4 regions of the Streptomyces sp. NPDC005151 genome follow, and region 4 is predicted to be linked to each of the others. Evidence: riboswitches for the same ligand, from Rfam matches in the RefSeq annotation. Region 4 holds a riboswitch; each other region holds the start of a gene.

Region 1 (5,904 bases), on a different contig from region 4:
GGGCCTGGACATCGACGGGCAGTCGGTCCTCGACCTGCCCGAGCTGTTCGACGGGCTTCCGGTCGTGCTCGAGATCGGCTTCGGGATGGGCGAGGCCACCGCGCAGATGGCGGCCGACGACCCGGGCACCGGCATACTCGCCGTCGATGTGCACACCCCCGGCCAGGGCAACCTGCTCGGTCTCGCGGACCGGAACGGACTGTCCAACATCCGGGTGGCCAACGGTGACGCGATCATCCTGCTGCGCGAGATGCTGCCGCCGGACGCACTCGACGGGCTGCGGGTGTACTTCCCCGACCCGTGGCCCAAGAAGCGCCACCACAAGCGGCGGCTGATCCAGCCGGAGTTCCTCGACCTGGCGGCGCAGCGGCTGAAGCCGGGCGCCGTGCTCCACTGCGCGACCGACTGGGAGCCGTACGCCGAGCAGATGCTCGAGGTGCTCACCGCGCACCCCCTGTTCGAGAACACGGCGGACGACGGCTACGCATCGCGGCCCGCGTTCCGTCCGCTGACCCGGTTCGAGGGGCAGGGCCTGGACAAGGGCCATGTCGTGCACGACCTGCTCTTCGCCCGCAGCTGACCTTTCCACCGCGGCTGGGTCCTCACCCGCGGCTGAGAGCCTGACGGGGCGGTACGCGCGCCTCGCCGCCCCATGGTCAGCTGTCAGTCCCCCTCGTTAGGGTCATGGGGTGTCCGACGGGTCTGTCCAGCAGCAACAGTCTCAGCCGGCCGTCCCGCTCCTCGAGACGCAGCGGGTCGGCGAGATCCTGGCGGCCGTGCCGGAGCGGGGCCAGTGGCGCTACCGTCCGCGCCGCGTCGGCATGGTCTGGCGGAGCAAGACGTTCCGTATCGCTGCTGTCTTCACGGTGCTCGCGCTGTGCGGGCTGGTGATCCTGGCCCTGGTCCGCGCCCAGACCGGCACCGAAGGGTTCCTGGTCGGGCTGGGTCTGGCCGTGCTGCCCGTCCCGCTCCTGATGACGGCGTTCCGCTGGCTGGACCGGGTCGAACCCGGACCCTGGCGGAATCTGCTGTTCGCCTTCGCCTGGGGTGCTTGCGCCGCCGCCCTGGTCGCGATCATCGCCAATTCGTTCGCGACCCGCTGGATCGCAACGGCCACCGCGGACCCGGCGAGCGCGGACACCCTCGGGGCCACGGTCATAGCGCCGGTCGTCGAGGAGAGCGCGAAGGCGGCGGCCGTCCTGCTGATCTTCCTGTTCCGGCGACGGGACTTCGGCGGTGTCGTCGCCGGCGTAGTCGTCGCCGGCTTCACCGCGACGGGCTTCGCCTTCACCGAGAACATCCTCTATCTGGGCAACGCGTTCGGCGAGGACCAGCAGATCGGCAACTCGGGCCTGGCGTCGGTCACGGCCGCGACCTTCTTCGTACGAGGGGTGATGACGCCGTTCGCGCATCCCCTCTTCACCGTGCTGACCGGCCTGGGCTTCGGCTTCGCGGCGCTGAGCGCACACCGCAACCGCATCCGCCGCATCGCGCTGCCGATGCTCGGACTGATCCTCGCCATGGGCACGCACGCCCTGTGGAACGGCTCGGGGACGTTCGGCCCGTACGGCTTCTATGTCGTGTACGGGGTGTTCATGGTCCCGGTCTTCGGACTGGTCACCTGGCTGGCGATCTGGTCCCGCCAGCAGGAGCTGCGCACCCTGGCGACCGAGCTGCCCGCGTACGCGGCCGCCGGCTGGCTGACCCCTGCCGAGCCGCTCGCGCTCTCCTCGATGCGGGCCCGCGGCCTGGCCCGGGACCTGGCGCGCCGGCAGCACGCGCAAGCGGGGTACGGAGCCCCGGGCTACGGGTACGCCCCTGCCTACGGCCCCGCCCACGGCGCTCACAGCCGGATCGCGCCGCAGATACGGAGCCACGCCAAGGCGCAGGCCAGGGCGCGCGGCAAGGCTGCGGCGCGGGCGGTCGCCGAGTACGAGTCGTTCGCCACGTCCCTGGCATTCCTGCGCCGCAGGGCCGGCCGCGGGGCGGCGGAACCGGACTTCACCGCACGTGAACTGGAACTGCTGCACCATCTCTGGCAGCGCCGGGAGGTGGCCGCCCCCGCCCTGGCGTACGCGGCACAGGCGACGGGCCGTCTGCGCCCGCACTACACGGCCCCGGCGCCGGTTCCGCAGCAGTACCAGCCGTACGGCGGCCACAACCCGTACCTGTCGCCCCCTGGGCAGCCGTATCACCAGCCGCCCCACGGGCGCGGCAGCGCCCCGCTCCGCTAGTGCCCCTCCCGGCAAGCTTTGCCCCGTCGCACCGCCCAGCCGCTGCCTCTTCCCCAAGGGGGCACTCGTGGACAAACGGACCGGCAGCCCTGACGTCGGGGGGTGAGCGTCAGGACTGCCGGGGATCGGTGGCGGGCCGGTGGGACCGGCCCGCGTTCATCGGGTCAGACCGTGAGGCCCTTGTCGCGCAGCCAGGTCATCGGGTCGATGCCCGTGCCGCTCGGGGTGTGGACCTCCAGGTGGAGGTGGGGACCCGTCACATTTCCGGTGGCGCCGACGCGGCCGATGGTCTCACCGGTGGTGACCTTCTGGCCGGCGCTGACGTCGATCGACGACTGGTGACAGAACCACAGCTCCGTACCGTCCTCGAGCTCCAGGACCGTGCGGTAGCCGTAGGAGCCGGACCAGCCCGCCGACTTGATGGTGCCGGTGTGGATGGCCTTGATCGGGGTGCCGGTCGGCGCCGCGAAGTCGAGACCGGTGTGGTAGCCGGAGGACCACATCGAACCGGCTTGGCCGAAGGTCGAGGTGACCGTGTACGAGGAAGTGGGGATGGCGTAACTGGCGGCCAGTTTGGCGAGCCGCTCGGCCTCGGCCTTCGCCTTCGCCTCTTCCTCCGCCTTCTTCTTCTCGGCCTCGGCCTTGGCCTCGGCGATGTCCTGCTTCTGCTTCGCCTCGGCTGCCGCCTTCTCCGCGGCGGCCTTCTCCTCGGCCGCCTTGGCCTCCGCGTCGGCGGCGTTCTGCTGCTGCTCGGCCTGCTGGAGGATACGGGCGCGGAGCGCCTCGCCGGCGTCGGTGGCGCCCTGCTCGGCCTCGGCGGTGGTGATGCCCGCGCTGGTCAGCGGTGCGGCGGCGGTCTTGGCCTGGGCCTGGGCCTGGTCGGTGGCGGACCCCTCGGAGAACAGCGCGCCCACGCCGGGGAGGGAGTTGGCGTCGGGGAGCTTGTCCGCGACGGAATCGGGAAGGGAGATGGAGACCGGCGGCTTGCTCTGCGCGGTGGCCATACCGCCCGCGCCGACGGCCGCGATGACGCCGACGCCGAGAACCGTGGAGCTACGGGCGAGCCCGTTGCGCTGCTTGGCGACGCGGTGCCTGCCGCGTACGGGGCGGACGGACTCCTCGGTGGGGTTCCATTCCTCCCAGGCCCGGTCGGTCTCTCCGAAGCCTTCGGTCCCGGACTCGGTGGTGAACCCGGTGCCGAACTCGGTGTCCGTCCCGGATCCGTACTCAGTGGTGAAGTCGGAGCCGAACCGGGAAGGGGCTTCGGGGGCAGGCTTGTTGGACGCCACGGAGGCGCACTCCTTTCCTTCCTTCTCGCCTACCGGGTTAGCTGACGGGTTCGGAGCAGGAAGGTCTCCTACGGATCCCTCTGCCTCTCACGAGACACAGGTGTCCGATTCACCCCATGTAGGTGGTTCCCCGGTTCCCTTGCGGAATTCGGCGCTCGCGCACGGTGCCGCCACTGACGACGGCTGGGACGACCGCGCTGCGTTATCGAACGTTAATAGACACACGGGCCTGATTCCAAGCCGTTCCCACTGATCGTTCACGGCCTTGGCCTGGACTTTACGGGACACAACCGGGTGGAATCGGGCGAGTTGACCCGGGCTCAGCCACTACCGTCTTTCTGACGTTGCGTCAAACGTTATGCAGAGCGGCACTCTTCGATTACGCACGGTGGCATCGTCCTCGTGTGCTCACCGCGGCCACGCCTCATTCCTGCCCGCGCCCCACGATCTTCACGGTCCTGCGGCGCTCCGGCTGCCCCTCCGCGGGCCGTACGACCGCGACCAGCGCCAGGTCGTCGGTGGACTTGCCGCCCGTGTGCAGCCGTACGTCATCGGTCAGCGCGGACAGCAGCTCCTCGGGCCCGGGGAAAATCCGCCCACGCAGCCGGGCCGCCGGGTCGTAGAACACCCCATGCTTGTCGCGCGCCTCGGAGAGACCGTCGGTGTAGACGAGCAGCGTGGTCCCGGCGGCCAGACTCCAGGCGTCGGCCAGGTCCGGCCACGCCCCCAGACCCATGCCGAGCGGCAGCGCGGGCACGCTCGGAACCAGCACCTCCACCCCCCCGTCGGGGTGGAGCAGCAGCGGCTCGGGGTGGCCGCGGTTGACGATCCGCACCTCGGCCGCACCGTGCGGGATCTCGGCGAGTACGGCGGTGACGAACCCCTCGACCGGATCGATCCCGCCGCGTCGCTCCCCCTCCCGGGCCAGCGCCCGCTCCAGCCGCTGCGCCACGCCCTCCAGCGAAGCCTCGTGCTCGGCGACCTCCCGGAACGCGCCGATGATCACCGCCACCGCCTCGACCGCGTCGAGCCCCTTGCCCCGCACGTCCCCGACCACCAGCCGCACGCCGTGCGGGGTGTCCACCACGGCGAACAGGTCGCCGCCGACGAACTCGTCCGCCTGTGCCGCCTCGTACCGCGCGGCGACCTGCAGCCCGCCGATCCAGTCGTCCGGCTCCGGCAGCACGGCCCGCATGGCGGTCTCCGCGATGACCCGCGCCGAAGCCAGCTGCTCATTGCCGCGCCCTACGACTCCGTTGATGAAGAGGGCGAGGACCGAGGCGGTGAGCACGGTGATGACCTCGAGGGACGGCACGACCTGCAGCACCGTGCCGCTCTCGCTCCGCAGGACGAGGATCGAGAGCAGCGAGGCGACGCCGATACGGACGGTGCCCGCCCGTGAGAAGAACGGTGCGGCGACCAGCGGGGCCGCCACGAACAGCGGCACGGCGGTGAACGGCGGCGGGGTGAGGATGTCGAACACGAGCCCGGCGGCGATCAGCAGCGCCGGCAGCGCGCGGACGAACCGCCGGGAAGGGCTGCCGCCTCCGCCCCGCACCCCGAGCGGCTTCTCCGCCATCCCCACCTGTGGTCTCCTGCCCGGTACGCGCAGCGGCTCCTGCGGTCTCCTGCCCGATACGCCCCACGGCCTCCTGCCCGGTACGCGCCTGGCTGCGGACGGTGCCGCACCCCACTCCCCCAGGCTTGCCGGAGCGGCGTCGCGCGGCGACTCCGCATCGGCCGAAGGGGGGACGGAAAACACGAATCAGGCCCGGCACGCTCTATGCATGCCGGGCCTGATTCTTCAGTAGCGGGGACAGGATTTGAACCTGCGACCTCTGGGTTATGAGCCCAGCGAGCTACCGAGCTGCTCCACCCCGCGTCGGTAAACACAACTCTACGCCATCCGGGGCGGACAGTTGACCATTTACTGATCCGCCTGCACCCATCCGCTCCCGCCACTGGCCCAAGGCACCGAATTCGAGAAGCAGTTGCCGGCGAAGTGCCTTCTGCCGCAGGGTTTCTGCTGCACCCTCCGGACCGGCGGGCTGCCCGTGTGAGAACACCGCTGGGCACGCGCCATCGCCTTGCCCGACGATCGGTGCGGTGATGAGTGCGGGGTCAATGACGTGATCATCGGTCTGCCGGACAGCGCGTCGGCCAACGCGGCCAACGCGGTCAACCATGCGGTACGGGGCTGATCAGCGGGTTCACCGCGGGATTCATGGGGTTCTGATGCATCAGCGAAAGGTTTCCGCAGCCGCACGGGCAGCGATGGACGAGGCTGTCGCCACCCCCGCAGCGGAATCCCCCGTGGCGGAATCCCCCGCCCCGGAGGCCTCCGGGGCGGAGAAGCAGCCCGGCTCAGTTCGAGTCGGTGA
Region 2 (5,904 bases), on a different contig from region 4:
ACCGACCCGTACCCGGCCTACGCCTGGCTGCGCGAGCACAGCCCCGTGCACCGCACCGCCCTGCCCAGCGGGGTCGAGGCATGGCTCGTGACGCGGTACGAGGACGCCCGGCAGGCCCTCGCCGACGCCCGGCTCTCCAAGAACCCTGCGCACCACGACGAACCGGCGCACGCCAAGGGGAAGACCGGCATCCCGGGCGAGCGCAAGGCGGAGCTGATGACGCATCTGCTGAACATCGACCCGCCCGACCACACCAGGCTGCGCCGGCTGGTCTCGAAGGCGTTCACGCCGCGCCGGGTCGCCGAGTTCGCCCCGCGTGTGCAGGAGCTGACAGACCGCCTCATCGACGACTTCATCGAGGAGGGATCCGCGGACCTCATCCACGACTTCGCGTTCCCGCTCCCCATCTATGCGATCTGCGACCTGCTCGGCGTCCCGCGCGAGGACCAGGACGACTTCCGGGACTGGGCGGGGATGATGATCCGCCACGGCGGCGGTCCGCGCGGCGGCGTGGCCCGGTCGGTGAAGAAGATGCGCGGCTATCTCGCGGAGCTCATCCACCGGAAGCGGGAGAACCCGGGGGAGGACCTGATCTCGGGGCTGATCCGGGCGAGTGACCACGGCGAGCACCTCACCGAGAACGAGGCCGCCGCCATGGCCTTCATCCTCCTCTTCGCGGGATTCGAGACGACGGTCAACCTCATCGGCAACGGGGTGTACGCCCTGCTGCGCAATCCGGAGCAGCGGGAGCGGCTGCAGCGCTCGCTCGACGCGGGGGAGACAGGGCTGCTGGAGACCGGTATCGAGGAACTGCTGCGGTACGACGGTCCGGTGGAGCTGGCGACCTGGCGGTTCGCCACCGAGCCGCTGACCCTCGGCGGGCAGCGGATCGCGGCGGGTGACCCCGTACTGGTGGTGCTCGCCGCCGCAGACCGGGACCCGGAACGGTTTGCGAACCCGGACACGCTGGACCTCGCGCGGCGTGACAATCAGCACCTCGGATACGGGCACGGCATCCATTACTGCCTGGGAGCACCGCTTGCCCGACTGGAGGGACAGGCTGCCCTGGCCACGCTGTTGAGGCGCCTCCCGGACCTGCGGCTTGCGGTGGAACCTACCGATTTGCGATGGCGTGGCGGACTCATCATGCGTGGACTGCGCACGCTTCCGGTGGAGTTCGGTCCCGGCCGGCACTCCGATGAGGGTGACACTCTGTCAACTCTGTGACTTTCACGTGATCTGCGCTGCATCGACTTGTGACAAGCGTTCGAGTGCCGCTACGTTCACCGTTCGACTCACCAGTCACTCGTCAGTCACACGGAAGGCAACCCCATGGGCTCCGCGAACGGCAGGCACCGTCGCCCTCGCCAGGCACCCGCGATCGTCGTCGCCGCAGGCGTGACCGGTTCGGCCATCGCCATCCCCCTGCTCGGCGCGGCCGGTGCGCACGCCGCCGACGCCACGACCTGGGACCGGGTCGCAGAGTGCGAGAGCGGCGGCATGTGGAGCGCCGACCTCGGCAACGGCTTCTATGGCGGTCTTCAGTTCTCGCAGGACGCCTGGAAGTCGTACGGCGGTGAGGCGTACGCCCCGCGCGCCGACCTCGCCAGCCGCTCGCAGCAGATAACGGTCGCCGAGAAGGTCCTGGAAGACCAGGGGCCGAAGGCGTGGCCCAGCTGTGTGGCCATCTCCGGGCTCACGGAGGACGGGGTGTTGCCGGGGGTCGACCCGGGAATCGTGCCGTCGGCCGAACCGGCGGAGAGCGGGGACGCGTCCGAGGCACCGTCCGCCAAGGCGTCCGCCACGCCTTCGGGCAAGGCGTCCGCCACGCCTTCGGGCAAGGCGTCGCACAAGCCGTCGGCAGAGCCGTCAGCCACATCGCCATCCAAGAAGTCCGATTCATCCGACTCGCCCCAGAAATCCGGCTCGTCCGACAGTGAGGCGGGCGGCAAGCACCGCGGCGCGCCGGCCCCCGAGGTGAGCCAGGACACGGACAGGGGCGGCGACCGGGACTCGGGCCGGCATGCTTCCCGCGGTAACAGTGAGGGGCGCGACACGCGCGCGGCGGCAGCCGACGGCGATTACACCGTCCGGCCGGGCGACAACCTCTGGGCGATTGCTGACGTACAGAAGGTTCCCGGTGGATGGCCCGCTCTCTATGAGGCGAACAAGGGTGCGGTCGGCAGCGACCCGGGCCTCATCCTGCCTGGCCAGAGCCTCGGTCTCGGCGTGAAGTCGAAGTGAGAGCAGTCCGATAAACAGCTAAAAGCACCCCAAAAACCGGGGTAGTTCAGGGACCTATGTCCGCTTATGCGTAAGTGAGACATGGGTCTCTTTGCGTCAACTGGCGTGTCGCGTCTGTCGGGTCTGTCCGCATCGCCCCTCACCTGCGAAAACGCTGCGCAGTCAGATGCAGGTAAGGACTGATTGTCCGTTATGCCCATCTTTGAATGTCGAGGTTGCATACGTTTACGGTCGGAACCGCTCGCACCGCGGGCCCCGTCGACCGTCACGCCGAATCCTGCCGTCGGTCGAAGGGAACAGACGCGTAAAGCGCCGTAGGCAGGAGCGGGGGACCCAGGTAAGCCGCCGGGCCCGATGGTCGAAAGACCGTCAGGACCGGCTCGGGGTGAAGTCGCGTGCTAGGACATGCGACCGGGCAACTCACTTGGCCCGAACCCGACAGCTCACCTCGTAGGCGTCGGTGAGGAGAAGTTCCATGCTGCTGAACAGCAAGGGCAAGCACCGTCGCCCGTCCAAGGTCGTCCGTGTCGCCACGCTCGCCGGTGTCACCGGTGCCGCCATCGCCGCTCCCCTGATCGGTGCGACCGGTGCCTCCGCCGCCTCCGTCGCCACGTGGGACGCCGTCGCCCAGTGCGAGTCCGGTGGCAACTGGTCCATCAACACCGGCAACGGCTACTACGGCGGCCTGCAGTTCTCGCAGTCCAGCTGGGCCGCCGCCGGTGGTACGCAGTACGCCCCGCGTGCAGACCTCGCCACCAAGGCTCAGCAGATCGCCACCGCCGAGAAGCTCCTCGACATGCAGGGCCCGGGTGCCTGGGGCTGTGCCGGCGCCGGTCGCCTCACCAACGACGGTGTCGACCCGGGCGTCGACAACGGCTCCACCGCGCAGCAGAGCGCCCCGGCGCAGGAGTCGAAGCAGGCCGTGCCGAAGCAGGCCGCGCCGAAGCCGGCCGAGCGCACCGAGGCCCCCGCCGCCTCCCGCGCGGACCGCGGCACCGCCCCCAAGAAGACCGTCACCACGCCGACCGGCGAGAAGGTCGCCAAGGGTGACGGCGAGTACGAGGTGAAGTCCGGCGACTCGCTCAGCAAGATCGCCGCGCAGCACAAGGTGAAGGGCGGCTGGCAGCAGCTCTTCAAGCTGAACAAGGACATCGTCAAGGACGCCGACCTGATCTACCCGGGTCAGCAGCTCCACCTGACGAAGTAGGACGGGCGCTCGTGCACACGGGCTCTCCGTAGATACGGGCTCTCTCCTCCCCGAGCACCCCGATCCGGCGCGGATTCCCCCGTACGCGCCGGGTCGGGGTTTCCGCATCCACTGTTCAACTGTTGTCGTTACCGTCCAGTAGAAATCTGGACCTTTGCCCTGCTATGAGTGTCCTTGGGTCCTTTTTCGTCCCAGGAGGCGGGCAGTCGGCGGACCGAGACGGCCCAGCCGGATAGGCTCTTGTCGCAAGGCCAAAGCGATCCTGCACAACCAGCGTCATATCCCAGAAGGAGATGCCTCGTGCCGTCCATCGACGTCGTCGTAGCCCGGGAAATCCTCGACTCCCGCGGAAACCCCACGGTCGAGGTCGAGGTTGGCCTCGACGACGGCAGCACGGGCCGTGCTGCTGTTCCGTCCGGCGCCTCCACCGGTGCGTTCGAGGCCATTGAGCTTCGCGACGGTGACCCCAACCGCTACCAGGGCAAGGGCGTCGAGAAGGCCGTCCTCGCCGTGATCGAGCAGATCGGCCCGGAGCTCGTCGGCTACGACGCCACCGAGCAGCGGCTGATCGACCAGGCCATGTTCGACCTGGACGCCACCGAGAACAAGGGCTCGCTCGGCGCCAACGCCATCCTCGGCGTCTCGCTGGCCGTCGCGCACGCCGCGTCCGAGGCCTCGGACCTGCCGCTGTTCCGCTACCTCGGTGGCCCGAACGCGCACCTGCTGCCCGTCCCGATGATGAACATCCTCAACGGTGGGTCGCACGCCGACTCCAACGTGGACATCCAGGAGTTCATGATCGCCCCGATCGGCGCGGAGTCCTTCTCCGAGGCCCTGCGCTGGGGCGCCGAGGTCTACCACACGCTGAAGAAGGTCCTGAAGACCAAGGGCCTGTCGACCGGTCTCGGCGACGAGGGCGGCTTCGCGCCGAACCTGGAGTCGAACCGCGCTGCCCTGGACCTCATCCTCGAGGCCATCAAGGAAGCCGGTTACGCCCCGGGCAAGGACATCGCGCTCGCGCTCGACGTCGCCGCCTCGGAGTTCTACAAGGACGGCAAGTACGAGTTCGAGGGCAAGTCCCGCTCGGCCGCCGAGATGACCGAGTACTACGAGGAGCTCGTCTCCGCGTACCCGCTGGTCTCCATCGAGGACCCGCTGTACGAGGACGACTGGGCCGGCTGGAACGTCATCACCCAGAAGCTCGGCGCCAAGGTGCAGATCGTCGGCGACGACCTGTTCGTCACCAACCCGGAGCGCCTGGCCCGCGGCATCGAGGAGGGCTCCGCCAACGCCCTGCTCGTCAAGGTCAACCAGATCGGTTCGCTGACCGAGACCCTGGACGCCGTCGAGCTGGCCCAGCGCAACGGCTTCAAGTGCATGATGTCCCACCGCTCCGGCGAGACCGAGGACGTCACCATTGCCGACCTCGCCGTCGCGGTGAACTGCGGCCAGATCAAGACCGGCGCCCCGGCCCGCTCGGACCGCGTCGCCAAGTACAACCAGCTGCTGCGCATCGAGGAGATCCTCGACGACGCGGCGGTGTACGCGGGCCGCTCCGCGTTCCCGCGGTTTCGCTCTGCGAACTGATCAGCACAGCGCTCTGCGAACTGATCAGCACAGCGCTCTGCGAACTGATCAGCACAGCGCTCTGCGAACTGATCAGCACAGCAAGGGCTGATCGCAGGCCCGGTACCGGGCAAAGGCCCCGGCCTCCGTCCGTCCCCGCACTCGGTCCCGTACCGTGTGCGGGGACGGACGTGCGTAGTGGGGAGGCGGAGACATGGCCGCGAAGGACCGGGACCGGTTCTCCACCGCGACCCGGCTGCGACTGCTCGGTGAGCAGACCGCCGCCCGCGTCTATCGGTCCCAGAACCGCCGCCAGGACCGCCGCTCCCGGCTCACCGGCCGGGCCGCGTTCCTCGCCCTGGTCGTCTGCTCCCTGGTGGTGGCGCTCGCGTACCCGATGCGGCAGTACGTGTCGCAGCGCGACGAGATCGCCGACCAGGAGCGGCTGGCGCAGGAGGCCGAGAAGCACACCGAGGAGCTGCGTGACGAGAAGGCGCGCCTCCAGGACGACGCGTACATCCGGCGGCTGGCCCGGGAACACCTGCACTACGTGCGTCCCGGGGAGACCAGCTACACGGTGATCGACCCCGACGCGGCGAAGGAACGCAGCGCAGCGGCGAAGGAGACCGACCGGCCGTGGCACTCCAACCTGTGGGACGGCGTGGACAGCGCCGACCGCAACTGACTTCTCATTTCCTTGTTCACCTCGTCTCCGCAGCACTGTGCGGAGCCGTAGTTCACGCATCCGAGTAGATCCAAGGCAGGCATGGAAACGCCCCCTCCCCAGACCGAGTCCACCACACCCACCGAGGCGGACATCGCCGCGTTCCAGCAGCAGCTCGGCCGCCCGCCGCGCGGGCTGCGCGCGATCGCGCACCGCTGCCCGT
Region 3 (5,904 bases), on a different contig from region 4:
GAACGCGCCACCGGCGGCCCAGTTGTCGATGCCGCCCGTGGGAATGGACGCCTGAAGGCTGCCGGTCGGGTCCCACAGGTGGTTGGCCCGGCCGCACATGACGTTGCCGTTGTCGCCCCACCCTTTGCCGATCTCGTTGTTCAGGCCGGGGAGCGCGCCGGTGGCTTTCAGCTTGACCAGCAACTTGCTGGTGCCCACGCTGCCGGCCGCGAAGAACACCCGGTCCGCGGTCACCGTCTTGGTGGCCGTGGTGGCGCCGCCGGTGTCGATCTGGTCGATGACGACCGTGTAGCCGCCACCTGCCGCCGGGGCGACCGAAGTGACCTTGTGGAGCGGCGCGATGGCGACCCTGCCGGTGGCCCTGATCCGGTCGATGTACGTCTTCTGCAGCGACTTCTTGCCATAGTTGTTGCCGTAGAGGATCTCACCGGCCAGCGCCGACCTGGGGACGGTTCCGGCCTCTTCCTGCTTCATGTAGTCCCAGTCGTACACGGTGGGCACGAAGACGAACGGGAAGCCGGCGCGCTCGGCCTGTTTGCGGCCGACCCGGGCGTACTGGTAGCACGCGGCGGTGTCGAACCAGGCCGGATCGCCAATGCCGGCCCCGAGCCCGGCATTGGCGCGCGGGTAGTAGATGCCGTACATCTCGTCGGCGTCCACCGACGGGAGCACGGCTCCGAAGTTCTCGCGCTTGGGGGTGACCGCCATCCCACCGTTGACCAGCGAGCCGCCACCGACGCCGCGGCCCTGGTAGACGGTGATCCCGCTGAACTCCTCGGCGTCGAGGATCCCTGTGCTGCGGGTGATGTTCTTGTCGATGGGGAAGCCGAGGAAGTTGCTGAGGGGCTGCTTGGTCCTGGTGCGGAGCCAGTACGACCGGCTGTCCGGGGAGGTCGTGTTGGCGAAGATCCTGCCATCGGGGCCGGGGGTGTCCCAGGCCATACCCATTTCGATCATGTGCACGTCGACGCCCGCTTGGGCGAGACGCAGTGCGGCGACGGAGCCGCCGTATCCGGTGCCGATCACCAGGGCCGGAACATGGGCCCCGGAGTCGATCGGAGCGGCTGCGGATCCGACCCCGGCCTGGGCCGGAGTGGTGTGACCCGCGAGGGCCACGGCTCCTAAAATAGAACCAGTTCCTGTGATGAATCTTCGACGCGAAACGTCCTTGGGGCCTGCATTGTGCATGGTAGAGTCACTCATGTGACACGCCTCACTCTCTAAAGAGTGAAACTGGTTCTACTGCCGTTCGCGCGTTAAGTCACTATATACCGGTGGGTAACATGCGCCCGATCGAGGCACCCCGGATACGCAACGTCGTGCGTCAGGCGGGCCGACCCCGGTGGCCTTCCTCGCTCGGCCGGGTGCCCGCATCCCCTGGGGCGAGCTCCATGTCGGCAGCCGTGACGTTTTCGCCGACGCAGGGTTCGTCGAGTCGGCAGGCCCACACTCAGGCGGGCCGTCATGCGGATCGACTTCTGAATCGTCTCCCGTGCGCGACACCGACGGGAACGGGTGGCGAGCCCCATCGGACCTTCGCCACCCGTCATACCTGAATCAATGCAACCGGGCCTCAGTAGGCCCCGAACACGTTGTCGATCGAGCCGTACTTGGCGGCGGCGTAGTTGCACGCGGCCGTGATGTTGGCGACCGGGTCGTAAGGGTCCATCGACGTACCGGGCACGTGGTAGGCCCGGAACGTGGGGTCGATGACCTGCAGGAGACCCTTGGACGGCGTGCCCGCGGCGGCGTTCGAGTCCCAGTTGTTGATGGCCCGGGGGTTGCCCGAGGACTCGCGCATGATGTTGCGGTGGATGCCGTCGTAGCTGCCGGGGATGCCGTGCTGGGCCATGACGGCCAGCGACTCCTTGATCCAGCCGTCGAGGTCGTTCGTGTACGTCGCGGGCTTCGCGGTGACAGCAGCGGCGGTGCTCGCGGCCGTCGTGGACTCGACTGCCGCGGGCGCGGCCTTGGCGCCGATGGTGAGCTTCTGGCCCGCGTGAATTACGCCGGGGTCGGCTCCGATGACCGCTCGATTGTCCTTGTACAGCTGCTGCCAACCGCCACTCACGGAATGACTCAGGGCGATCTTGTAAAGGGTGTCACCGGATATCACGGAATAGATGGAGGGCGTGGCTGCCCGCACGGCAGCCGGCTTGGCGGGGGCGGCAGCGGGCGCCACCGTCTTGGAGACGGCGACGGCGGTGACAGGCTGCGCCGGCGCTGCCGAGGCAACGGTTGCCCCGATCATCGGAAGCGCGAGAGCGGCTCCGCCTGTGCTCACGGCGATGAATCCGCGAGTCAGCGAAATGGACTTACGACGACGGTGGTTAACCTGTGCGGGCATGGCGCATTCCTCTCCGTCGCCTACGAGGTGAGCTGTCGGGTTGAGGCTGGAGTTGCCTGGCCGTATGGGAATACGACTTCACCCCTAGCCGTTCCGGATACCGGATCGGCGGCTTACGTGGGTCCCCCGCTCCTGCCGTACGTGAGTGGTCGGGTTCCCGGACGGCGGCAGGATTCGGCGTTCCATCCGGATTGACGGTGACCGTAGGCGAGAAACTCCGACCTGAACAAGCCCCCATTTTTCGATCACAATTCATTTACAAGATCGAGTCGCGGAAATTTTCGCATTCCACCCCGGTCCGCGAAGTCAACTTTCTTGGCGCAGAAGGGAACCGGGCGGCACGTCGCTGCGACCGCGGGCCCGGAAGGTGACTCTCACCACTCAGCCCGAAAAGGGCGATTTGCCCGGCACGCAAGGCCTCGGCCCGTGCGGGTTGCGCATTCACCAGAACGGCGAGCGGCTTCCCTTCATCGTCAAAATTGCGACATTTAGGAGATTTTGACGTCGGCGGACAGACACCGGCCTCCGACTCGTCGGGAAGGGCGTCCCCGGGGAGACGACCGGGAGCAGCCGCGCGTCACGCGTCTGCGCCGACTGCGGCGCACGAGTGGCCGCCCACCGGCCAGGCCGTGCCGGTTCACGCGAACGACACCACGGCGGCCGCACGAGGTGCCGTACACCTTCGGCGTGGCCATGATGGTGCGGAAGAACGCCCTGCCCGCCCGCCGGGACCGTCCGGCAGCACGAGAGAAGTGATGGCGATGGAGCTGTTCCCGCCCATGCCGCTCGCCGAGTGGCGTGACACCAAAGAGACGCTCCACCGCTTCGCGCAGGTCGTCGGAAAGATCCGTCTCGCGGCCAGTGTCCGGCGCAATCACTGGTGGAACGTTCCGTTTCACCTCACTGGCCGCGGTATCACCACCCGCCCCATGGGGCAGATCGACGGCAACCCGATTTTCACGGTGGACTTCGACTTCGTCGGCCATCGACTCGTCATCACAAGACTGGACGGCGTGTCGGTCTCGTTCCCGCTTTCGGGCCAGTCTGTGGCGTCCTTCCACAAGAAGGTCATGGCCGCCCTGGACACGCTGGGCATCGAGGTGGATATCAACGTGCCCAAGCCATTCGATCTGCCCGACACCGACCGGCCGTTCGCCGAGGACACCGAGCACGCGGCATACGATCCCGAACTGGCCAACCGGTATTGGCAGGTCCTCAGTCAAGTGGCGCTGGTCCTGGAGGAATTCGCGGCGCGGTTTTCGGGGAAAGTCAGCCCCGTGCACCATTTCTGGCACACCTTCGACATCGCTCACACCCGCTTTTCGGAGCGTCAGATCGACCAGCCCCGGCAGATCGACCCGGTGACGCGGGAGGCCTACTCCCGGGAAGTGATCAGCTTCGGTTTCTGGTTCGGTGACGACAAGTTCGCCGCGCCCGCGTTCTACTCGTACACCGCTCCCGAACCGGCGCGGCTGGCGGAGGAACCGCTCACTCCGGTGTCGGCGCAATGGGTGGATCGTGGCGGCAGCCACCTGGCGGTGCTGCCGTACGACGCGGCCCGCACCGAGAGCGATCCCCGTGCGGCCGTACTCGCCTTCTACGAAAGCGCCTATCAGGCCGGAGCGGGGCGCGCCGGCTGGGACATCGACCGACTCGCCTGTCCCGGCGGGATGACCGATCCGTGCCTGAGGACCCGTACGTCTGCCGGTGGATGAGGAGCGCGGCTTCAGTGCAGCTGCCGCTCCCAGTCCGCGGGGACCTTGCCCTGGGGACCCGGAGTCGGCTGGGCGACCGGGTGCGAGGTGGGCGGGAGCAGCTCCAATCCCTCGTAATATTCCTCGGTCTCGATGTTCCAGAGCCAGTTCTCCCCCGGCTCGAAGCTGGCCAGGAACGGATGTCCTGCCTCGCGTGCGTGCTTCGTACCGTGCTGCGAGGGGGAGGAGTCGCAGCAGCCGATGTGTCCGCACGCGGCGCAGCGGCGCAGGTGCATCCACCATCCCGGTCCGTCGCCCGCCAGGCAGTCCGCACATCCCGCCCCGCTGGGAGCCGCGGTGAGATCGATGCCTGGGATCTGGTCAGGTGCCATGTGACGTGCCTCCGTGATCAGGCGCGAGACCGCGGACCCTGCGGGTCCCGTCCCGGCGCTCTGAGGCTTCCGGTTCCCCTCCTGCATCGTAAGGCCGGGCTACCGGGTCCGCCTGCGTCGAACAGCCGTGCCGGACTCCGGGCGCTGCTCGATGATGTGAAGTGCCCGCCCTGCGGGGGGCGTTCGCGTGCGCCGACGACAGCAGAGCCAGGGCATACGGGCGTCGCAGGGCGCGCGGTCTCCCATCGCCTCGCCCTCATCCTCCCGGGACTGTCGGCTGCGTGGCCCGGTGGCTGCCGAGCCGCCGCCGCAGTGCGGCGAGCCGGGGATGGCGTTCGTGCAGTTCAGCAGAGTGGCGGTCGAGTTCCTCGCCAAGGCGTTCGGCGCGTTTGCCGATGTCCAGCTCATCCAGAATGCGGTCGACCTCGGCGAGCAGCGCACCGTGCAGTTGCCACTGTCGAGGGTGCTCCTGGACGTCCTCCAGCAGGAGGTCGGCCACCACGTCCCGAGTGGCGCGGCTGGCGGCCAGTGCGGCGGCAAGTCGCGACTCCGCCTCCTCGGCATTGGCGGACACCGGGGTGGTGATCAGCGTGGAGAAGCTCTCGATGGCGTCGGCCATCTGCGCGAAGAGTTCCCGGAGCGAGGCGGCCACGTCCTCCGGGAACATGGTTTCCTCGGTCCGGGCTTTGGCCAGGTCCGTCAGCGTGCGGGCCAGCACACGGAGAACAACGGCACAGATCTCCAGTGTGTCGAGTCCGGTACGCAGGACGATTCGGTACAGAAGACCTTGACGGACTCGGGGGTTGAGCATCAGGCTCTCCTCGGCCTGCCGCAGCGAGGCGTCGACGGCGACGATGTCGTGGTCCAGCCTGCGGGCGTCGTGCAGTCTGGTCGCCGCCTGCTGGACGGAGATGTGGCCGCCGATCTCCTCGCCCATGGTCCGGAACATCTGTCCCATCTCCCGCGCCAGTTCGTCGATGGACACGCCTGCGTTCTGCACCCAGACGGGCGGTGCGAAGAGCAGGTTGAACAACAGACCGACGCCCGCGCCGATCAGGGTCTCGAGAATGCGGTCCCATGCGGTGGCGGCGAGCTGGGAGACGCCGAGGACGAGCATCGCGCTGATGGCCACCTCGGGCACGAACTCGTCCACCCGCACCATCCGTCCGATGATCAGCGAGCTGAAGATCGTCAGACCCAGGCTCCACCAGCTCAGACCCACCAGGGCGCTGAAGCCGATGGCGATGAGCACCCCGACGACGACGGAGTTGACGCGCCGGATGCCCGTGGTGAGTGTCGCGTACAGGGTGACCTGGACGACGAGGAGCGCGGTCAGTGGAGCCGTCAGCGGTGCAGGCTGCGGAAGGGTCCACACCGCGACGACATAGGAGATGACCGCGGCCGCCGTCGAGCGCAGGGTCTGCGCCGCGACAGGCTCGGTGGTCTGCCGTACGAGCTTGATCACAGGTGC
Region 4 (5,904 bases):
CGCACACATCGGCCGGCTCCTTGCCGCCGCGAGCAGCCGCCGCCGCTGCTTCGCCATCGTCTGCTCCGACCACGGCACGGCGTACGGGGACGACGGCTACACCGGTCACCGGCTCGGCCACGAGTCCGTCTGGACCGTTCCGTACGCGCACTTCTTCCTGGAACCGGGGGCCACCGCACGATGACCAGTCCGCACACCGTCCGCCCGTACCAGAGCTACGTCTACGCCTATCCGCACAAGACGGCGTACCGCCCGCTCACCGGCCACCCCGCCGGCCGGCCCGCGCTGCGCGAGCTGTGGGCGGGAGAGCGCAAGGACGCGCTCTCGCTGTATCTCCACATACCGTTCTGCGAGGTCCGCTGCGGTTTCTGCAACCTCTTCACCCGGATCGGCGCCCCCGACGAGCTGACGACCCGCTATCTCGACGCACTGGACCGGCAGGCCACCGCCGTCCGCGACGCACTGGGTGACGACGAGCCGGTGCGGTTCGCCGCGGCGGCGTTCGGCGGCGGCACCCCCACCTTCCTGACGGCCGCCGAGCTGGAGCGGCTCTGCGACATCGCGGAGAAGCGGATGGGCGCCGACCTGCGGTCCGTGCCGCTGTCGGTCGAGACCTCGCCGTCGACCGCAACGACCGACCGGCTGGCCGTCCTCACCGACCGCGGGACGACCCGGATCAGCATCGGCGTACAGAGCTTCGTCGACGCCGAGGCACGCGCGGCGGTCCGTCCCCAGCGCCGCGCCGATGTGGAGGCGGCGCTCGGCCGGATCCGGGACGCACGCATCCCGGTCCTCAACATCGACCTGATCTACGGCATCGACGGACAGACCGAGGTCAGCTGGTGTTCCTCTCTGGACGCGGCCCTCGCCTGGCAGCCGGAGGAGCTGTATCTCTATCCGCTCTACGTGCGCCCGCTGACCGGCCTGGGCCGGCTCGGCGCCGACGCCGACGCCGAAGCAGCGGCGGACGCGGCCTGGGACGAGAAGCGGCTGTGGCTGTACCGGGCGGGCCGGGACCATCTCCTCGCCCACGGCTACGAGCAGGTGTCGATGCGGATGTTCCGCCGCGCCGACACCCCGCAGCAGGGCCCCGCCGACTACGCGTGCCAGACGGACGGCATGATCGGGCTGGGCTGCGGCGCACGCTCGTACACCAGTCGGCTGCACTACTCCTTCGACTACGCGGTGGAGATGCGGGAAGTGCGGGCGATCATCGACGGCTACACCGCCACCAAGGAGGTCTATCTCTGGGTCAATGCCGCTGAGGGGCAGAGCTACACGGACGAGGAGGCGGACCGCTGGACGGCCCTCGACCCCCTCTTCCCGTACAGCCGTCACCCGCACCGCTCGGCAGGCATGCCGTGCCGGACCGGCGAGTCCGTCATCTCGGTGGACGGCGACGGCACGGTGCGCCGCTGCCACTTCGTCCCGGCCGAGCTGGGCAACCTGTACGACGGCAGCTACCGGCGTGCGCTCGGTCCGCGGGCCTGTCCGGTCGCCGTCTGCGACTGCCACATCGGCTATGTGCATCTGGAGACACTGCCGTTGTACGACGTCTTCGCGGGTGGCGTCCTGGAGCGCATACCGGCCCGGCGCCCGGGCATACCGGCGCCCTCGGGACGCCGGTTCCTGCCGGTGTCCCCCGTCGCCGGACAGGCCTGAAGCCCCCGAGAGGCAGAAAGGGAACCGGCCCGTCCGGCAGATGGGGCCAGAGAGGGCTCCTCTAAGACCGACCGGCAAATGGGGGGGTGGGAGAAGGAGCGGGGCTGGGTGCGTGCAGCTGCAAGGCGGAGGATTGAGGCATGGCGGAGCCATGGTGATTGACGACAACGCGGCAGATGTGCGTGCCCAGCCCCGCGACGCCGCCCTCCATTTGCCGGTCGGTCTAAAGCGGCAGGAGGTCCGGCCGCTTCGCCTCGACGTGGTCGCCGGAGGACTCGCCGCGCAGCCGCCGCCCTATCCACGAAACCAGGTACTCACGCGCCCAGTGGATGTCGTCGCGCCGGACCTCCAGCGTGCCGCGCTGTGCCTGCGGGGGCCATTCCTGGTCGGGGTCGGCCGGTACATCGAGGCCGAGGACCTGGGCGGCGCGCAGCGCGACCCGGGTGTGTCCCTCGGGCGACAGGTGGAGCCGGTCGTCGTCCCAGGCGCGCCGGTCCTGCACGGACTTCAGCGACCACAGGTCGAGGACCGGGCAGTCGTAGCGATCGGCGATGGAGCGCACATGGGCGGTGTACGTGGCGATCTTGCCGCGCAGATGGCGCAGGACGGGAACGCCGCGGGTGTCGAAGCCGGTCGTCACCAGGACGGTGCCGACCGAGTCGGTGAGCTCGGCGACCGCGCGCTCGAAGCGCTCGGCCACGTCGTCGGGGTCGGTGCCGGGCCGGATGATGTCGTTGCCGCCCGCGCAGAAGCTCACCAGATCGGGTGCGAGCTCCTTGGCGCGCGGTACCTGCTCCTCGACGATCTGGTCGAGGAGGCGTCCGCGTACGGCGAGATTGGCGTACCGGAAATTTCCGTGTGCGGAGCCCTCGGAGCTCGTCGCCGCATCGGTGTCCGGGAGCTGGTCCGCGAGAAGTACCGCGAAACGGTCCGCCCAGCCGACGAAGGTTCCGTCCGGGCCGGGGTCTCCGACTCCCTCGGTGAAGCTGTCGCCAATCGCTGCGTACGACCCGATGGCGCCCTGCCGGTTGATGACGCCACGTTGATTGTTTCTCGAATCGTCTGCCACAAGCGCATATCCTGCACCGCTGAATGTGACCTACGCGACCGTAATAAGGGGTTGACGGGTGGTGAGATAGACCACCCGGTCAGGTTTTGGCAAAGGGGGAATAACGCCCCCCGCGGTAGGGAGTGGATCAGCGAGCGGCGTCATGCGGCTTCGATTGCAAGGCGGAGGACGGAGTCGACGCGGAGCGTCGGCGACTGACGACAACGCCGCCAGCGGAGTCGCAGGGCGTCGGGAGCCCACTCCCTATCGCGGGGGAGGCCGTAAGTGAAGGGGCGGTGCGTCGCCGCGCACCGCCCCTTCACCGAGCCGACCGGATCAGCCGTGGATCAGACGTGGATCCCGTGCGAGGCCAGGTAGGCGATCGGGTCGATGTCCGACCCGTACGCCGGGCCAGTGCGGACCTCGAAGTGCAGGTGCGGGCCGGTGGCGTTGCCGGTGGCACCGGAGAGGCCGACCTGCTGGCCTGCGGTCACGGTCTGGCCCGCCGAGACGGAGAGCGAGGACATGTGGCCGTACTGCGAGTAGTGGCCGTCGGCGTGCTTGATGACGACCTGGTTGCCGTACGCGCCACCCCAGCCGGCGGTGACGACGGTGCCGGAGGTGATCGCCTTCACGCTGGTGCCGGTGGCGACCGGGAAGTCGATACCCGTGTGGCTGCCGCTGGACCAGTTGGAGCCGGAGGCACGGTAGGCGGTGGTGTGGTTGCCCGGGACCGGGTGGACGTAGCCGGAGCTGTTGCTCCGACCGGCCGAGGCGGAGGACGTGGTGGTCTTGACGGACTCCGAAGCCTTGGACTGCGACGCGGACTTGTCGGCCGAGGAGGTCGACGGAGCCTTCGACGGGGCAGCCTTCGACGGAGCCGGGGCGGACTGCGTGGTGTCCGTCGTCGCGGCGGAGTCGGCCGGCTTGCCGCCGAGCGTCAGCTTCATGCCCGGGAAGATAAGGCTCGGGTTCTCGCCGACGACCGCGCGGTTGTCCTGGTACAGCTGCTGCCAGCCGCCCTTGACCTGCTGCTCGGCGGCGATCTTCGACAGGTAGTCACCGGCAACGACGGAGTACGTCCGGGTCTCGACCTTGTTCTTCACGACCGGCGCGGCCTCGGCGGCGACGTGCGTGGCTGCCGACTGCGCGGTGGGCGCGGCCTGCTCCGCGGCGTGGGCACCGGTGGCGCCGAGCAGCGGAAGGGCGATGACGGCCCCACCGGCGCCGACGGCGGCGACGCCACGGGCGATCGTGCTGGACTTGGTACGGCGGTGCTTACCCGATGTGGGCATGAAGAATTTCCTCTCCGGCGCCTACGAGGTGAGCTGTCGGGTTCGGGCTGGAGATGCCCGGTCGCAGTTCGCGACTTCACCCCGAGCCGGCCGGATCTCTCCGGGCGGCGGCTTACCTGGTTCCCCCGCTCCTGCCACACGTGAGTGGGTGCGAATTCCGGGCGGCGGCAGGATTAGGCGGTCCGTCCGGATTGAGGGTGACCGTAGGCGAGCGAGGACGGCGGAAACAAGCCATCGACTACTCAGGGGAATCCACGCCGGGAAATCGGCGCGGAATTCCGGTCACCCTCCGTGGATTACGGATCTTGGCTTTCCGCGCGACGTCCGGAATACCCATCTGTGGCGCCACCACACACCGTCACGGATATGATCCCGCTCACGAGGAAGGCATCATCTCCCGCAGAAATAGGCCATGTTCCACTAAAAGTCGCAATACGGACATGTCACGAACGTTCGCCACGTCGGAGCCTCAGTACCTTCGCGTCCAGGTCCCCCCGCAGCCCGGTGTGCAGACCCTGATGCAGCAGCACGGCACCGTGGTGGACCGCCCCGGTGTCCAGGTCGGTGTAGGTCGCCGCGGGGTCGAGCCCGCGCAGCCGCAGGGCCGGCGGCCGCTCCCCGTACCGCTGCGCCTCCAGCCACATCAGCACCACGGCCTCGTCGCCGTGCACGTACTGCACGGCGCTGAGCCCACCGCGCGGGGCACGCAGCCGGTACAGCGCGCCGTGCTGCACGGCGGGACGGATCTCCTTGTAGAGATCCACCCAGCTCCGCGCCTCGGCCAGCTCCTCGTCACTCCACTCGGTGAGATCCCCGCCGACCCCGAGCACCCCGGCCATCGCGCTGACGAAGCGGAAGCGCAGCGAACTGACCCTGCTGTTGAGCTGGACATTCGGACTGTCGGTGACCCAGGCGGCCATCACCCGCGCCGGATGGATCTGCCCGAAGCCCTCCTGGATGGCGAGCCGGTCGAGCGGGTCGGTGTTGTCGGAGGTCCACACCTGGTCGGTACGGGCGAGGATCTCCAGGTCGATCCGGCCACCGCCGCCCGAGCAGGACTCGAAGGCGACGCCGGGGTGGGCGGCCCGCAGCCGGTCGATCAGCGCGTAGAGCGCGTCCACATGTGCGATCCAGAGCTTCTGCGGATAGTCCTCGCCCGGCCAGCCCGCATCGGTGAAGCAGCGGTTGAAGTCCCATTTCACATAGTCGATCGGGGCGCTGGAGAGCAGCGTGTCGAGCTGCTCCCACAGATAGTTCTGCACATCGGTCCGGGCCAGATTGAGCACCAGCTGATGACGGAATTCGGTCCGGGTCCGCCCAGGGAAGTGCTGCACCCAGTCGGGGTGCGCGCGATACAGATCACTGTCGGCGTTCACCATCTCCGGCTCGACCCAGATGCCGAACTGCATGCCGAGTCCGTGCACTTCGTCGGCGAGCGGCTTCAGCCCGCCGGGGAATCGCTCGGGGTTGGGGGTCCAGTCGCCGAGTCCGGCCCGGTCGCTGGTGCGCTGCCCGAACCATGCGTCGTCCACGACGAACAGCTCGACGCCCATCGCCGCGGCGCGCTCGGCGAGGGCGCGCTGCTGGTCCTCCGCGATGTCGAAGCCGGTCGCCTCCCAGGAGTTGTAGAGCACCGGCCGCAGGCTCTCGGCGTCCGGGACGACATGGGCCAGTTGCCAGGCGTGCCAGGACCGGCTCGCCCCGCCGAACCCTTCGGCGCTCCACAGTCCGGCGAACACCGGTGTGGTGTACGTCTCCCCCGGTGCGAGCCGCAGCAGCCCGGAGTCGTCGTATCCGGCGCCTCCGGTGATCTGCACAAGCCCGTCGGGGAGCTGCTGCACCGCGATCCGCCACGAGCCGGACCAGCCGAGCGCGCAGCCGTACACCTCGCCCTCCTCC

What was found. Region 4 has a riboswitch for cyclic di-AMP ahead of ACWD6R_RS33435 (M23 family metallopeptidase). Riboswitches for the same ligand answer to the same signal wherever they lie in the genome.
Region 1: another riboswitch for cyclic di-AMP. It lies ahead of ACWD6R_RS12785 (M23 family metallopeptidase); the one in region 4 lies ahead of ACWD6R_RS33435 (M23 family metallopeptidase).
Region 2: another riboswitch for cyclic di-AMP. It lies ahead of ACWD6R_RS13665 (transglycosylase family protein); the one in region 4 lies ahead of ACWD6R_RS33435 (M23 family metallopeptidase).
Region 3: another riboswitch for cyclic di-AMP. It lies ahead of ACWD6R_RS04310 (transglycosylase SLT domain-containing protein); the one in region 4 lies ahead of ACWD6R_RS33435 (M23 family metallopeptidase).

Annotation. Positions count from the first base shown of each region.
Region 1 is NZ_JBSFYR010000017.1:88,723-94,626, reverse strand. Features, by position in the region: gene trmB (tRNA (guanosine(46)-N7)-methyltransferase TrmB) at 1-580, shown strand, start outside; gene ACWD6R_RS12790 (PrsW family intramembrane metalloprotease) at 690-2,234, shown strand; gene ACWD6R_RS12785 (M23 family metallopeptidase) at 2,399-3,523, opposite strand; cyclic di-AMP (ydaO/yuaA leader) riboswitch at 3,535-3,687, opposite strand; gene ACWD6R_RS12780 (PP2C family protein-serine/threonine phosphatase) at 3,948-5,102, opposite strand; tRNA gene ACWD6R_RS12775 (tRNA-Met) at 5,332-5,405, opposite strand; gene ACWD6R_RS12770 (SPFH domain-containing protein) at 5,888-5,904, opposite strand, start outside.
Region 2 is NZ_JBSFYR010000019.1:76,675-82,578, forward strand. Features, by position in the region: gene ACWD6R_RS13655 (cytochrome P450 family protein) at 1-1,227, shown strand, start outside; gene ACWD6R_RS13660 (transglycosylase family protein) at 1,333-2,244, shown strand; cyclic di-AMP (ydaO/yuaA leader) riboswitch at 2,545-2,716, shown strand; gene ACWD6R_RS13665 (transglycosylase family protein) at 2,720-3,451, shown strand; gene eno (phosphopyruvate hydratase) at 3,752-5,038, shown strand; gene ACWD6R_RS13675 (FtsB family cell division protein) at 5,232-5,702, shown strand; gene ACWD6R_RS13680 (DUF501 domain-containing protein) at 5,784-5,904, shown strand, end outside.
Region 3 is NZ_JBSFYR010000004.1:105,245-111,148, forward strand. Features, by position in the region: gene ACWD6R_RS04305 (GMC oxidoreductase) at 1-1,203, opposite strand, end outside; gene ACWD6R_RS04310 (transglycosylase SLT domain-containing protein) at 1,574-2,347, opposite strand; cyclic di-AMP (ydaO/yuaA leader) riboswitch at 2,350-2,537, opposite strand; gene ACWD6R_RS04315 (DUF5996 family protein) at 3,109-4,062, shown strand; gene ACWD6R_RS04320 (UBP-type zinc finger domain-containing protein) at 4,074-4,433, opposite strand; gene ACWD6R_RS04325 (FUSC family protein) at 4,690-5,904, opposite strand, start outside.
Region 4 is NZ_JBSFYR010000096.1:6,036-11,939, reverse strand. Features, by position in the region: gene ACWD6R_RS33450 (STM4013/SEN3800 family hydrolase) at 1-184, shown strand, start outside; gene ACWD6R_RS33445 (STM4012 family radical SAM protein) at 181-1,662, shown strand; gene ACWD6R_RS33440 (SGNH/GDSL hydrolase family protein) at 1,886-2,731, opposite strand; gene ACWD6R_RS33435 (M23 family metallopeptidase) at 3,058-4,005, opposite strand; cyclic di-AMP (ydaO/yuaA leader) riboswitch at 4,009-4,166, opposite strand; gene ACWD6R_RS33430 (alpha-galactosidase) at 4,449-5,904, opposite strand, start outside.